One region of the Streptomyces sp. NPDC104371 genome, then DNA from elsewhere that is predicted to be linked to it. Evidence: riboswitches for the same ligand, from Rfam matches in the RefSeq annotation. Region 1 holds a riboswitch; the other holds the start of a gene.
The links. A riboswitch is a leader RNA that binds a small molecule or an ion and turns the genes downstream of it on or off. The one in region 1 is predicted to bind S-adenosylmethionine.
Positions count from the first base shown of each region.

Region 2: linked by a shared signal. The riboswitch ahead of thrC (threonine synthase) and the one ahead of ACZ60T_RS15650 (aminotransferase class V-fold PLP-dependent enzyme) in region 1 are both predicted to bind S-adenosylmethionine.

Region 1 covers NZ_JBVJNF010000004.1:336,972-343,108, reverse strand. Annotated here, with positions in the region: gene ACZ60T_RS15650 (aminotransferase class V-fold PLP-dependent enzyme) at 1-901, opposite strand, end outside; SAM riboswitch class IV at 1,087-1,203, opposite strand; gene trpD (anthranilate phosphoribosyltransferase) at 1,355-2,419, opposite strand; gene qcrB (cytochrome bc1 complex cytochrome b subunit) at 2,550-4,187, opposite strand; gene qcrA (cytochrome bc1 complex Rieske iron-sulfur subunit) at 4,184-5,236, opposite strand; gene qcrC (cytochrome bc1 complex diheme cytochrome c subunit) at 5,233-6,045, opposite strand.
Region 2 covers NZ_JBVJNF010000010.1:128,299-134,435, reverse strand. Annotated here, with positions in the region: gene groL (chaperonin GroEL) at 1-1,615, opposite strand, end outside; gene ACZ60T_RS27240 (cold-shock protein) at 1,975-2,178, opposite strand; gene ACZ60T_RS27235 (MoaD/ThiS family protein) at 2,595-2,870, opposite strand; gene thrC (threonine synthase) at 2,936-4,249, opposite strand; SAM riboswitch class I at 4,268-4,411, opposite strand; gene ACZ60T_RS27225 (glucosyl-3-phosphoglycerate synthase) at 4,585-5,556, shown strand; gene ACZ60T_RS27220 (alpha,alpha-trehalose-phosphate synthase (UDP-forming)) at 5,844-6,137, shown strand, end outside.

The DNA of each region.
Region 1 (6,137 bases):
GGGCCCGGCACGCGGCGGCGATCGCGTAGGCGCCGATCACATTGGGCGACCCGGCCTCGTGCCGCGCGGCGCCCTCGTGCCACTCGACGTCCACTCCCCCGTCCGTACGCCGGGTGACGCTGCGGCTGGCGCCGCCGCCCGCGAGATACGGCTCGGCCGCGCGCAGCCAGTCGGCGCGACCGGCGAGGACGCCGGAGCCGAAGGGGGCGTACAGCTTGTGCCCGGAGAAGGCGACCCAGTCGACGTCCAGGTCGCGCACGGACACCGGGTGATGCGGGGCGAGCTGGGCGGCGTCCAGGACGATCCGGGCGCCGTGCGCGTGAGCGGCCGCCGCCAGCTCGCGTACGGGCCACAGCTCGCCGGTGACGTTGGAGGCGCCGGTGACGCAGACGAGGGCCGGGCCGTGGGGGTCCCGGTCGGCCAGGGCGTGCTCCAGGGTCTCCACGGCCTGGCGCGGGGTGCGCGGCGCGTCGAGGTAGGTGACCTGGGAGTTCCGCCAGGGCAGCAGGGAGGCGTGGTGCTCGGTCTCGAAGACGAAGACCCGGCAGCCCGCCGGGAGGGCCGCGGCGAGCAGGTTGAGCGAGTCGGTGGTGGACCGGGTGAAGATCACCTCATGTCCGTCCGCGCAGTCGAGGAAGTCGGCGACGGTCCGGCGGGCGTTCTCGAAGAGGTCGGTGGACACCTGCGAGAGATGCCCGGCGCCGCGATGGACGCTGCCGTAGTAGGGCGCGTACGCCGCCACGTCGTCCCAGACCCGCTGGAGCGCGGGGGCGCTGGCGGCGTAGTCGAGCGCGGCATAGGTGATCTCGCCGCCGGACGCGAGCGGGACGGTGACGTCCCGGCCCAGCACGGGCAGCGGGGCACAGACGGACGGGGCGGCGGCAGGGGTGAGGACAGGCATGGGTGCACTCCCGTGAGAGCAGACGGAACCACCGTGCCGGGCGGCGCACACGAGAGCACGCCTGCGTCAGCGGCACAGGGCGAAGGAGAAGGGGGATGCGGGGGTGGGGGCCGGACCGGCCCTAGCGCATTCGCTTGCTCACGGGGAGGCTCCCTCGTACGACCAGGACCCCTGGTGATGCGAGGGGTCCGCGCTTGCCGTGGGCCTTGCTGCTCACGACCTGGTCTTCACCCGGGGCACCCCGCCACGGACGGAGGGTTGCCGGACAGTCGGCCGGGGCCTTACGACTGTCACTCATGACCTGGCCAGGACGGTACGGGACGTGATCGCCCGGCCGCAACTCCTGTCCGGATAGCGGGATGTACGGCGCTCTGCGCCTCTTGAGGAATCACGCCGGGGAAGCACGACGGCGCGGAGCCCGGCGTCATGCCGGACTCCGCGCCGTCGCCCCGCCTATGCGTTGCTCGCGGCCACCCAACGCTCCAGCGACCGCCGGGCCGCGCCCGAGTCGATCGACTCTGCGGCCTTGTCCATCCCGGCGCGGATCTGCTCGGCCAGCGAGGCCCCCGTGGGCTCCAGCGCCACCAGCGCCGCCGCCGAGTTCAGCAGCACCGCGTCCCGTACCGGCCCGGTCTCGCCCTCCAGCAGCCGCCGCGCGACATCCGCGTTGTACGAGGCGTCCGCGCCCCGCAGCGCCTCCAGGGGCACCAGCTCGATGCCGACGTCCCGGGGATCGAAGTGCTCCTCGGTCACCTTGCCGTCCCGGACGATCCACACATGGGACGTGGAGGTCGTGGTCAGCTCGTCGAGGCCGTCGTCGCCGCGGAACACCAGGGAGGAGTTGCCGCGTTCGGCGAAGACACCGGCCACGATCGGCGCCTCGTGCGCGATGGCCACACCGACCGCCTGCGACCTCACCTTCGCCGGATTGGTCAGCGGGCCGAGCAGGTTGAACACCGTCCGGATCCCCAACTGCCCGCGCGCGGCGCCCACATGGCGCAGCGCCGGATGGAACTTCACCGCGAAGCAGAAGGTGATCCCGGCCTCCTGGGCGACCTCCACCACCCGCTTCGGGGTCAGGTCGAGGTTGACGCCCAGCTTCTCCAGGACATCGGACGCCCCGGACGCCGAGGACGCGGCACGGTTGCCGTGCTTGACGACCTTCGCACCGGTACCCGCGACGACGATCGACGACATGGTGGAGATGTTCACCGTCTTCGCGCCGTCACCGCCCGTACCGACGATGTCGACGGTGGCGCCCGGTACCTCTATGACGTTCGCGTGCTCGTACATCGTGCGGACGAGCCCGTTGATCTCCTCGACCGTCGCGCCCTTGGCGCGCAGGGACACCGCGAACCCGGCGATCTGCGCGTCGGTCGCCTCCCCGCGCATGATCAGGTTCATCGCCCAGGCGGTGTCGTCCGCGGTGAGGTTCCGGCCCTCCAGCAGGCCGTTCAGCAGGCCGGGCCAGGAACGGCCCGCCGCGGTGTCGCCTCCAGCGGGGGTCACAGCAGTCATCAGCCGCTCCTGGGGTGATTGTCCCGAACGGGACGCGAATCGAACTGGTACCAGCCTATCCAGCTCCGGACACGAGGAAGGACCCCGTCCGAAGTGCAGACGGGGTCCTTCGTGGCGTGGCGTGCCGCGATCAGTGGTGGCCGTGGCCGCTCGTGATCTCCTTGTACTCCTCAGCCGTGGGCTTGGGGATCTGGTTCTCTTCCCCGAAGTACGCGGTGCTCAGCTTGGCGCGGAGCTTCTGCGAACCCTTGAGCTTCCGCTCGACGCCGTTCTCGTCGACGAGCGGGCCGATCTCGGCCGGCTGGTACTGCTCGTGCGCGGTGAGCGTGTGGAGCTGCTCCTGGCTGAGCGGCTCGTGCACCTCGATGAACTCACCGTGCGGCAGCCGCTTGATGATGCCCGACTCGCGGCCGTGCAGCACCTTGTCGCGGTCACGGCGCTGGAGGCCGAGGCAGATCCGCTTGGTGATGATGAACGCGAGGACCGGTCCGACGAAGAACGTGATCCGGACGAACCAGGTGATCGCGTTGATCGACAGGTGGAAGTGCGTGGCCCACAGGTCGTTGCCACCGCCGACCAGCATCACCAGGTAGGCGGTGAGCCAGGCGACACCGAACGCGGTACGCGTCGGGGCGTTGCGCGGACGGTCCAGGATGTGGTGCTCGCGCTTGTCGCCGGTGACCCACGACTCGATGAACGGGTAGACCGCGATCGCGGCGAGGACCAGCGGGAAGATCACCAGCGGGATGAACACACCCAGGACGAGCGTGTGGCCCCACAGGTTGATCTCCCAGCCCGGCATCACACGGATCAGACCCTCGGCGAAGCCCATGTACCAGTCGGGCTGGGCGCCCGTGGACACCTGGTCCGCGCGGTAAGGGCCGATACCCCAGATCGGGTTGATCGAGGCGATCGCCGCGATGGCCGCGATGACACCGAAGACCAGGAAGAAGAAGCCTCCGGCCTTGGCCATGTACACCGGCAGCAGCGGCATGCCGACGACGTTGTTGTTCGTCTTGCCGGGACCCGCGAACTGCGTGTGCTTGTGGTAGAAGACCAGGATCAGGTGCGCGACCATCAGGCCGAGCATGATGCCCGGCAGCAGCAGGATGTGGATCGAGTAGAAGCGGGCCACGAAGTCGTGCCCCGGGAACTCGCCGCCGTAGAGGAACATCGAGATGTACGTACCGACGATCGGCACGGACAGGATCGCGCCCTCCATGAAGCGGACACCGGTGCCGGAGAGCAGGTCGTCCGGGAGCGAGTAACCGGTGAAGCCGGTGAACATGCCGAGGACGAACAGCAGGAAGCCGAACAGCCAGTTGATCTCGCGCGGCTTACGGAACGCGCCCGTGAAGAACACGCGCATCATGTGCACGAACATGCCGGCGAGGAAGATCAGCGCGGCCCAGTGGTGGATCTGCCGGATCAGCAGACCACCGCGGACCTCGAAGCTGATGTGCATCGTCGAGTTGAAGGCCTCGCTCATCAACTGACCCTGCAACGGCACGTAACTGCCGTCGTAGACCACCTCGTTCATCGACGGGTGGAAGAACAGCGTCAGATACACACCCGTGAGGATGATGATGATGAAGCTGTACATGCACACTTCGCCCAACATGAACGACCAGTGGTCGGGGAAGATCTTGCGCATGTTGGCCTTGGCCAGGGAGTAGATCCCCAGGCGGCCGTCGGCCCAGTCCGCTACACGCTCGCCGGCGGGCGTTTCTCGTCGCGCGCCGGACTCGTTGCTCGCGATAGTGCTCATCCGCGCTCCCAGAATGCAGGACCGACGGGCTCTTCGAAGTCGCCGAGCGCTTCGAGGTAACCATCCGCGTTGACGCCGATGCGCAACTGCGGCAGGGCGTGACCGGCCGGGCCGAAGATGACCCGGGCGCCGTCGGAGAGGTCGAAGGTGGACTGGTGACACGGGCAGAGGACGTGGTGCGTCTGCTGCTCGTAGAGGGAGATCGGGCAACCGACGTGGGTGCAGATCTTCGAGTAGGCCACGATGCCCTCGTGGGACCACTCGAGTTCCTTCTTGTCCTTGATGTCGACCGGCTCCAGCCGGACGAGCATCAGGGCCGCCTTGGCGATCTGGTTCTGGAACTCCTCGTCGTGCTCCTCCAGGCCCTCGGGCTTGGCGAAGGTGAGCGAGCCGACCGCGACGTCGGAAGGACGCATCGGCTGGTTCGTGTTCATGTTGACGAGGAGCTTGCCGTTGCGCCAGGCGGTGTGGCGCAGCTTCGTCCCGGGCTTCGGGCCGAGGCCGCCCAGCAGGAAGAGGCTGGAGAGCGGCACCACGGTCAGCGCACCGAACATCGTGGTGCGGATGAGCTTGCGGCGGCCGATCGCGGATTCCTTGGCACCCTGGCGGAAGTCGGCCATGACCTTCGCCTTGACCTCGGGCGAGGCCTCGATCGGGTGACGCTCGTCGGCGACCTCCACGTCGGACATCAGGGTGCGGGCCCAGTGGACCGCGCCCGCGCCGATCGCGAACAGCGCCACGCCCAGCGTCAGGCCCAGCGCGAAGTTGAGCGCGCTGACGTGACCGAGCGGGAAGACGTAGATCGACCTGTCGACCGGGATCGCGAGGTACGAGGCGATGAAGCCGACAGCGGCCAGCATCGACAGCGTGAACAGCAGGGCTACCGTGCGCTCGGAGCGCTTGGCGGCCCGCTCGTCGATGTCCTGGATCCGGTGCTCGTGGGGCGGGAGACCCGGATCGGCGAACGGGTTCCTCTCGTCCGCGACCTCACCGGTCACGGACTCCTGCTCAGCGGGCAGGTTCTCTTCGGGAATGTCTTGGCTACTCATGACTTCTTGGCCTTTGCGGTCCGAGCGGCGACCCAGACGGCGACCGCGATCAGCGCACCGAGTCCGAAGATCCAGGCGAACAGGCCCTCGGAGACCGGGCCGAGACCGCCCAGCTCCAGACCGCCCGGGTTCTTGGTCTCATCGCTGTTGACCGCGTCGAGGTACGCGATGATGTCCTTCTTGTTCTCCGACGACAGCGTGGTGTCGGGGAAGGACGGCATGTTCTGCGGGCCGGTCTGCATGGCCTCGTAGAGATGCTTCGGAGAGACACCCTCAAGGGTCGGCGCGAACTTGCCGTGCGTCAGCGCGCCACCCTTGCCGGTGAAGTTGTGGCACTGCGCGCAGTTCTGGCGGAAGAGCTCGCCACCCCGACCGAGGTCAGCGTTCTCGGGGCTGTACTCGTTCGTCGTCGGCACGGCCGGACCGGCGCCGAGGGAGGCGACGAAGGCCGCGAGCTGGTCGATCTCGGCCTGCGTGTAGATGGTCTTCTTCCGCGGGACCTGGGCGCCCTGGGAAGTGGCGGCCGGCATACGGCCGGTACCCACCTGGAAGTCCACGGCCGCGGCGCCTACGCCCACCAGGCTCGGGCCGTCGGAGCTGCCCTGACCGCCGGTGCCGTGGCAGCTTGCGCAGCCCACCTGGTAGAGCTTCTTGCCCTCTTCGATGGCGAGGGACTGCGCGGTCTCATCGGCCTGTGCCTTGCTCGCGGGCGCGAACGCGGCATACAGCCCCCCGGTGGCCGCCAGCGCGAGGAGTAGGACGACGACAGCCGCCAGCGGATGGCGTCGTCGTGCGGAGAGCTTTTTCACGGATTACCCCGGTGTCAGGATCTTCTGCGTCGATGCTTCTGGAAATGGATCGTGTCGTCGCGAGCGATCGGGTCCCCCCGATCGGGTGACCG
Region 2 (6,137 bases), on a different contig from region 1:
CCATGTCACCGCCCGGCATGCCGCCCGGAGCGGCCGCGGCGGCCTTCTCCGGCTTGTCGGCGATGACGGCCTCGGTGGTGAGGAACAGCGCGGCGATGGAGGCGGCGTTCTGCAGCGCGGAACGGGTCACCTTCGCCGGGTCGATGATGCCTTCCTTGACCAGGTCGACATATTCGCCGGTCGCGGCGTTCAGGCCGTGACCCGGGGTCAGGTTGCGCACCTTCTCCACCACGACGCCGCCCTCGAGACCGGCGTTGACGGCGATCTGCTTCAGCGGGGCCTCGAGCGCCAGCTTGACGGCGGCGGCACCGGTGGCCTCGTCGCCCTCCAGCTCCAGCTTCTCGAAGACCTGGGAGGCCTGGAGCAGGGCCACGCCACCACCGGCGACGATGCCCTCCTCGACGGCCGCCTTCGCGTTGCGAACGGCGTCCTCGATGCGGTGCTTGCGCTCCTTGAGCTCCACCTCGGTGGCGGCACCGGCCTTGATGACGGCCACGCCGCCGGCCAGCTTCGCCAGGCGCTCCTGCAGCTTCTCGCGGTCGTAGTCGGAGTCGCTGTTCTCGATCTCGGCGCGGATCTGGTTCACGCGGCCGTTGACCTGGTCCGAGGAACCGGCACCGTCGACGATGGTGGTCTCGTCCTTGGTGATGACGACCTTGCGGGCGCGGCCCAGGAGGTCCAGGGTCGCATTCTCCAGCTTGAGGCCGACCTCCTCGGAGATGACCTCGCCGCCCGTGAGGATGGCGATGTCGCCGAGCATGGCCTTGCGGCGGTCGCCGAAGCCCGGGGCCTTGACTGCGACGGACTTGAAGGTGCCGCGGATCTTGTTGACGACCAGGGTCGACAGGGCCTCGCCCTCGACGTCCTCGGCGATGATCAGCAGCGGCTTGCCCGACTGCATGACCTTCTCCAGGAGCGGGAGCAGGTCCTTGACGTTGGAGATCTTGGAGTTGGCGATCAGGATGTACGGGTCGTCGAGGACGGCCTCCATACGCTCCATGTCGGTGGCGAAGTACGCCGAGATGTAGCCCTTGTCGAAGCGCATACCCTCGGTGAGCTCGAGCTCCAGACCGAAGGTCTGGGACTCCTCGACGGTGATGACGCCTTCCTTGCCGACCTTGTCCATGGCCTCGGCGATCAGCTCGCCGATCTGGGTGTCGGCGGCGGAGATGGAGGCCGTGGAAGCGATCTGCTCCTTGGTCTCGACGTCCTTCGCCTGCTCCAGCAGGGCGGCGGAGACGGCCTCGACGGCCTTCTCGATACCGCGCTTCAGGGCCATCGGGTTGGCACCGGCGGCGACGTTGCGCAGGCCCTCGCGGACCAGCGCCTGGGCGAGCACGGTCGCGGTGGTCGTACCGTCACCGGCGACGTCGTCCGTCTTCTTGGCGACTTCCTTGACCAGCTCGGCGCCGATCTTCTCGTACGGGTCCTCGAGCTCGATCTCCTTGGCGATGGAGACACCGTCGTTGGTGATCGTGGGGGCGCCCCACTTCTTCTCGAGGACGACGTTGCGACCCTTGGGGCCGAGCGTCACCTTGACGGCGTCCGCGAGCTGGTTCATGCCGCGCTCGAGGCCGCGCCGCGCCTCCTCGTCGAACGCGATGATCTTGGCCATGTGAAGTGGTCCTCCCAGGACTGGGGGTGATGACTTCGGACCGCGCCCGCGCCCGCGACGGACGACCCCGGCCTGTGGTTCCTTGCCCCACCCGGCCACGGCCTCACCGACTCGGTCCTTCTTTTGTCACTCTCACCTTCAGAGTGCTAACGCCAATGATTAGCACTCGCCCCCTCCGAGTGCAAGGCGCAGCCGCGAAAGCGGACTCGATGGGGAACACGACGGGGGCACGATCACCCTCTGCGGACGCAGGTCCCGGGGCACCCCCGCGGCGGCTTCCGGGCAGACCGAGGGGCCCGTACCCCCAGTGGGATACGAGCCCCTCGGCACATCGAACAGTTCAGTCGTCGGCGCGCACTTCAGCCGGCCAGGCGAACCATGTCCGCCTGCGGACCCTTCTGGCCCTGCGAGATCTCGAACTCGACCCGCTGACCCTCTTCCAGAGTGCGGTAGCCGTCCATCTGGATGGCGCTGTAGTGGACGAAAACATCCGCACCACCGTCGACCGCGATGAAGCCGTACCCCTTCTCCGCGTTGAACCACTTGACGGTGCCCTGAGCCATGCCTAACTCCCCTATTACTGGCCCTTGCACAGATCCACACTTCGCGGATCCGGGTCAGACCTCACCCCCCAACGGTTGGGGGCGTGCGCCGGAACGCGTCGACCGCGGCTGAATGTATCTGTCCAACTGCCCTCTGCAACAGGGCAGTCGGACGAGAAATCCGGGCATGGCCGGTCGGGAATGTACGAAGAATTCGGCCGACTTCAGGGCAAGTCGGGCCCCACAAAGGGAGCGAATGGCGCAAATGGCCTGCCTACTTTGGCTATTTCTTGCCGTACACGAAGACAGGAACTCAGAACGCCCGGCTAACAGGGTCCGAGCGTGTTCCCCAACTGTACCGTGCTCAATCCCCAAGAATTACCCCCTCCGTTTCGCGTGACGGAGGGGGCGGCACATCGGTGGCGGGAAGTCGACCCTCAGCCGCCGGCGACGGCGGGAATGATGGAGATTCCCGCGCCGTCCGGCGTCTTCGTCTGAAGGCCCTGCTCGAAGCGGACGTCGTCGTCGTTGACGTACACGTTGACGAAGCGGCGCAGCTTGCCCTGGTCGTCCAGGACGCGGGCCGCGATGCCGGTGTGGTTCTTCTCCAGGTCCTCGATGACCTCGGCGAGGGTGGCGCCCTGGGCGGCCACCTCGGACTGGCCGCCGGTGTAGGTGCGCAGGATGGTGGGGATGCGGACGGTGACGCTCATACGGGTGACCTCCGGTCTGGGTACGGCGGGTGGGGGGAGAGAGACGGACGGCGGGTCGGGACAGGTCAGACGAGGCCGGACGCCTTGAAGGAGTCGAGGTTCGGACGGATCGTCGCGGTCGCGCCCGTGCCGGCCACCGCGTCGAGGGTCTTGAGGCCGTCGCCGGTGTTGAGGACGACCGTCGTCTTCGTCGGGTCGAGGGCGCCGCTCTCGATGAGCTTGCGGGTCACGCCCACTGTGACACCTCCGGCGGTCTCCGCGAAGATGCCCTCGGTGCGGGCGAGCAGCCTGATCGCGTCCACGATCTGCGCGTCCGTCACGTCCTCCACCGCGCCGCCCGTGCGGCGCGCGATGTCGAGGACATAGGGGCCGTCCGCCGGGTTGCCGATCGCCAGCGACTTGGCGATCGTGTCCGGCTTCTGCGGCCGTACGACGTCGTGGCCCGCCTTGAACGCGACGGACACCGGCGAGCAGCCCTCGGCCTGCGCACCGAAGATCCGGTACGGCCGGTCCTCGACGAGCCCGAGTGCGATCAGCTCCCGCAGCCCCTTGTCGATCTTCGTGAGCTGGGAGCCGGAGGCGACCGGGACCACGATCTGGTCGGGCAGCCGCCAGCCGAGCTGCTCGGCGATCTCGTACGCCAGGGTCTTGGACCCCTCGGCGTAGTACGGACGGAGGTTGACGTTGACGAAGCCCCAGCCCTCGCCGGCCGGGTCGCCGATCAGCTCGGAGCAGAAGCGGTTCACGTCGTCGTAGGTGCCCTCGATACCGACGAGGTCGCCGCCGTAGATCGCGGCCATGACGACCTTGCCCTGCTCCAGGTCGTGCGGGATGAAGACGCAGGAGCGCAGGCCCGCCCTGGCCGCGGCGGCGCCGACCGCGCCCGCGAGGTTGCCGGTGGAGGAGCAGGACAGGGTGGTGAAGCCGAAGGCGCGCGCCGCCTCCAGCGCCTGGGCGACGACGCGGTCCTTGAAGGAGTGCGTCGGGTTGCCGGAGTCGTCCTTCACATAGAGCCCGCCGGTGACGCCCAGTTCGCGGGCCAGGTGGTCGGCCTTGACGAGCTTGGTCCAGCCGGGGTTGAGGTTCGGCTTGGTGGCGACATCCGCCGGGACCGGCAGGAGCGGGGCGTAGCGCCAGATGTTCGCGGGGCCCGACTCGATCGTGCGGCGCAGTTCCTCGGGCTCGTAGGCCGAGAAGTCGTACGCGATCTCCAGGGGGCCGAAGCACTCCTGGCAGGCGAAGACGGGGCCGAGCGGCACCCGGTGTCCGCACTCGCGGCAGGACAGCGCGGCGGCGGGGCCGAGATCCACGGGACGCGAGGTGTCCGCGGAGGTGGAGGTGGTGTGTGCGGAGGTACTGACAACTGACTGAGCAGCCATGTCCGGCGAGGCCCTTTCTCCTCATCTTCCTCATGACGCACTTCGTCATGAGACGGATTTGGCACCTTCCCTAGCCGGGAGCCTCGCGATCAACGACGAGTACCGACTGGAGGGTTGCCGGGGCTTCACCGGGCCGTTTCCCTCTGCCCCTCTGGATGAGCTGTATGGAGTTGTTTCTCTCGATATACGCAGGCGACGACCCCCGGCTTCGGAAGTCCGTCGGCGTTGCCCAAGACTGTAACCGAAGGCCAGGTGGGTTGAGATAGTCGTCCGAAGCGCGAGACAGGTCACTCGGACACTTGTCTTGTCGAACGTAGGTAAGGAGCCGGAAGACCGTGCTGGAAGAAGTCGAGCGCTGGCTGAGGACGCGTTCCTGGTCCGTGGCCGATCGCCCGCTTCACGCGATCATGGCCGCGAAACGGGACTCGGGTTCGTCGGTCAGTGTCGTGCTGCCGGCACTCGACGAGGAGAAGACGGTCGGCGAGATCGTCGCCGTCATTCACCGTGATCTCGTGGAGCGGGTTCCGCTGGTGGACGAGATCGTCGTGGTCGACTCGGGTTCCACGGACCGTACGGCCGAGGTGGCGGCGGCGGCCGGGGCGCGGGTGGTGCACCGCGACGCGATCCTGCCGCGTATCCCGGCCGTGCCCGGCAAGGGCGAGGTGCTGTGGCGCTCCCTGCTGGTGACCAGCGGCGACATCATCTGCTTCGTCGACGCGGACCTGCGGGAGTTCTCGTCGGACTTCGTCGTCGGCATCGTGGGCCCGCTGCTCACGGATCCGGGCGTGGACCTGGTGAAGGCGATGTACGACCGCCCGCTGACCCTGCCCGGCGACGGCACCGGCAACGCGACCGCGGCGGGTCAGGGCGGCCGGGTCACCGAGCTGATGGCGCGCCCGCTGCTCAACATGCACTGGCCGCAGCTCGCCGGGTTCGTCCAGCCGCTCGGCGGCGAGTACGCGGCCCGCCGCGCCCTGCTGGAGCGGCTCCCCTTCCCGGTGGGGTACGGGGTGGAGCTGGGCATGCTCGTCGACGCGCTGCATCTGGTGGGCCTGGACGCTCTCGCGCAGGTCGACGTCGGAGTGCGTATCCATCGCCACCAGGACGGCCAGGCGCTGGGCCGGATGGCCGCCGCGATCTACCGCACCGCACAGCTCCGCCTGGCCCGCGGCCATCTGATCCGCCCGTCCCTCACCCAGTTCGAGCGGGGCGCGGCGGGCTTCGAGCCGCGCACCTACCCGGTGGACACGGAGGAGCGGCCACCGATGACACAGATAGCGGAGTACGTGAAGCGCACGGCGGCCTGAGCCCGAGGGCGCCCGACGCGCTGTTCCGGCCACGCCTTCGCAGACGGCCGAACCGCGCGTTTGGGCGTTTGGGGGCCGGGCTAGTGCCTCGGCAGGCAATGTTCGCCCGTCAAGGAGCGGCGTTCGGTGCGTGCTCTCGGTGTGCCGGACGGAAGCCCTCGTACTGGACGTACGTGGGCTTTCGGCCGGTGCGGCGAGTGGGGGTCCCCCCTGCTCGAAGAGCTTGGGGGAGTGCCGGGCGTCGCGACGGGGTGGACATTGTCTGCCGAGGCGCTAGGTTTCCCGGCATGGCTGTCACAGAAGGCGCCCGTGTCCTTGTCGCGTCCAATCGCGGTCCTGTCTCGTACTCCCTCGACGAGAGCGGGGCGCTCGTGGCCCGGCGGGGCGGGGGCGGGCTGGTGTCGGGGCTGTCGGCGATCGGTCCGGACGCGGACGCGGTCTGGGTCTGCGCGGCGCTGAGCGAGGGCGACCGCGAGGCCGTGCGGCGGACCGGCGGGGCGCTGGACACCGCGGACACGGGCGGGCAGCGCGTCCGGATGCTCGGGATCGACCCGGGGGTGTACGCGGACGCGTACAACGGC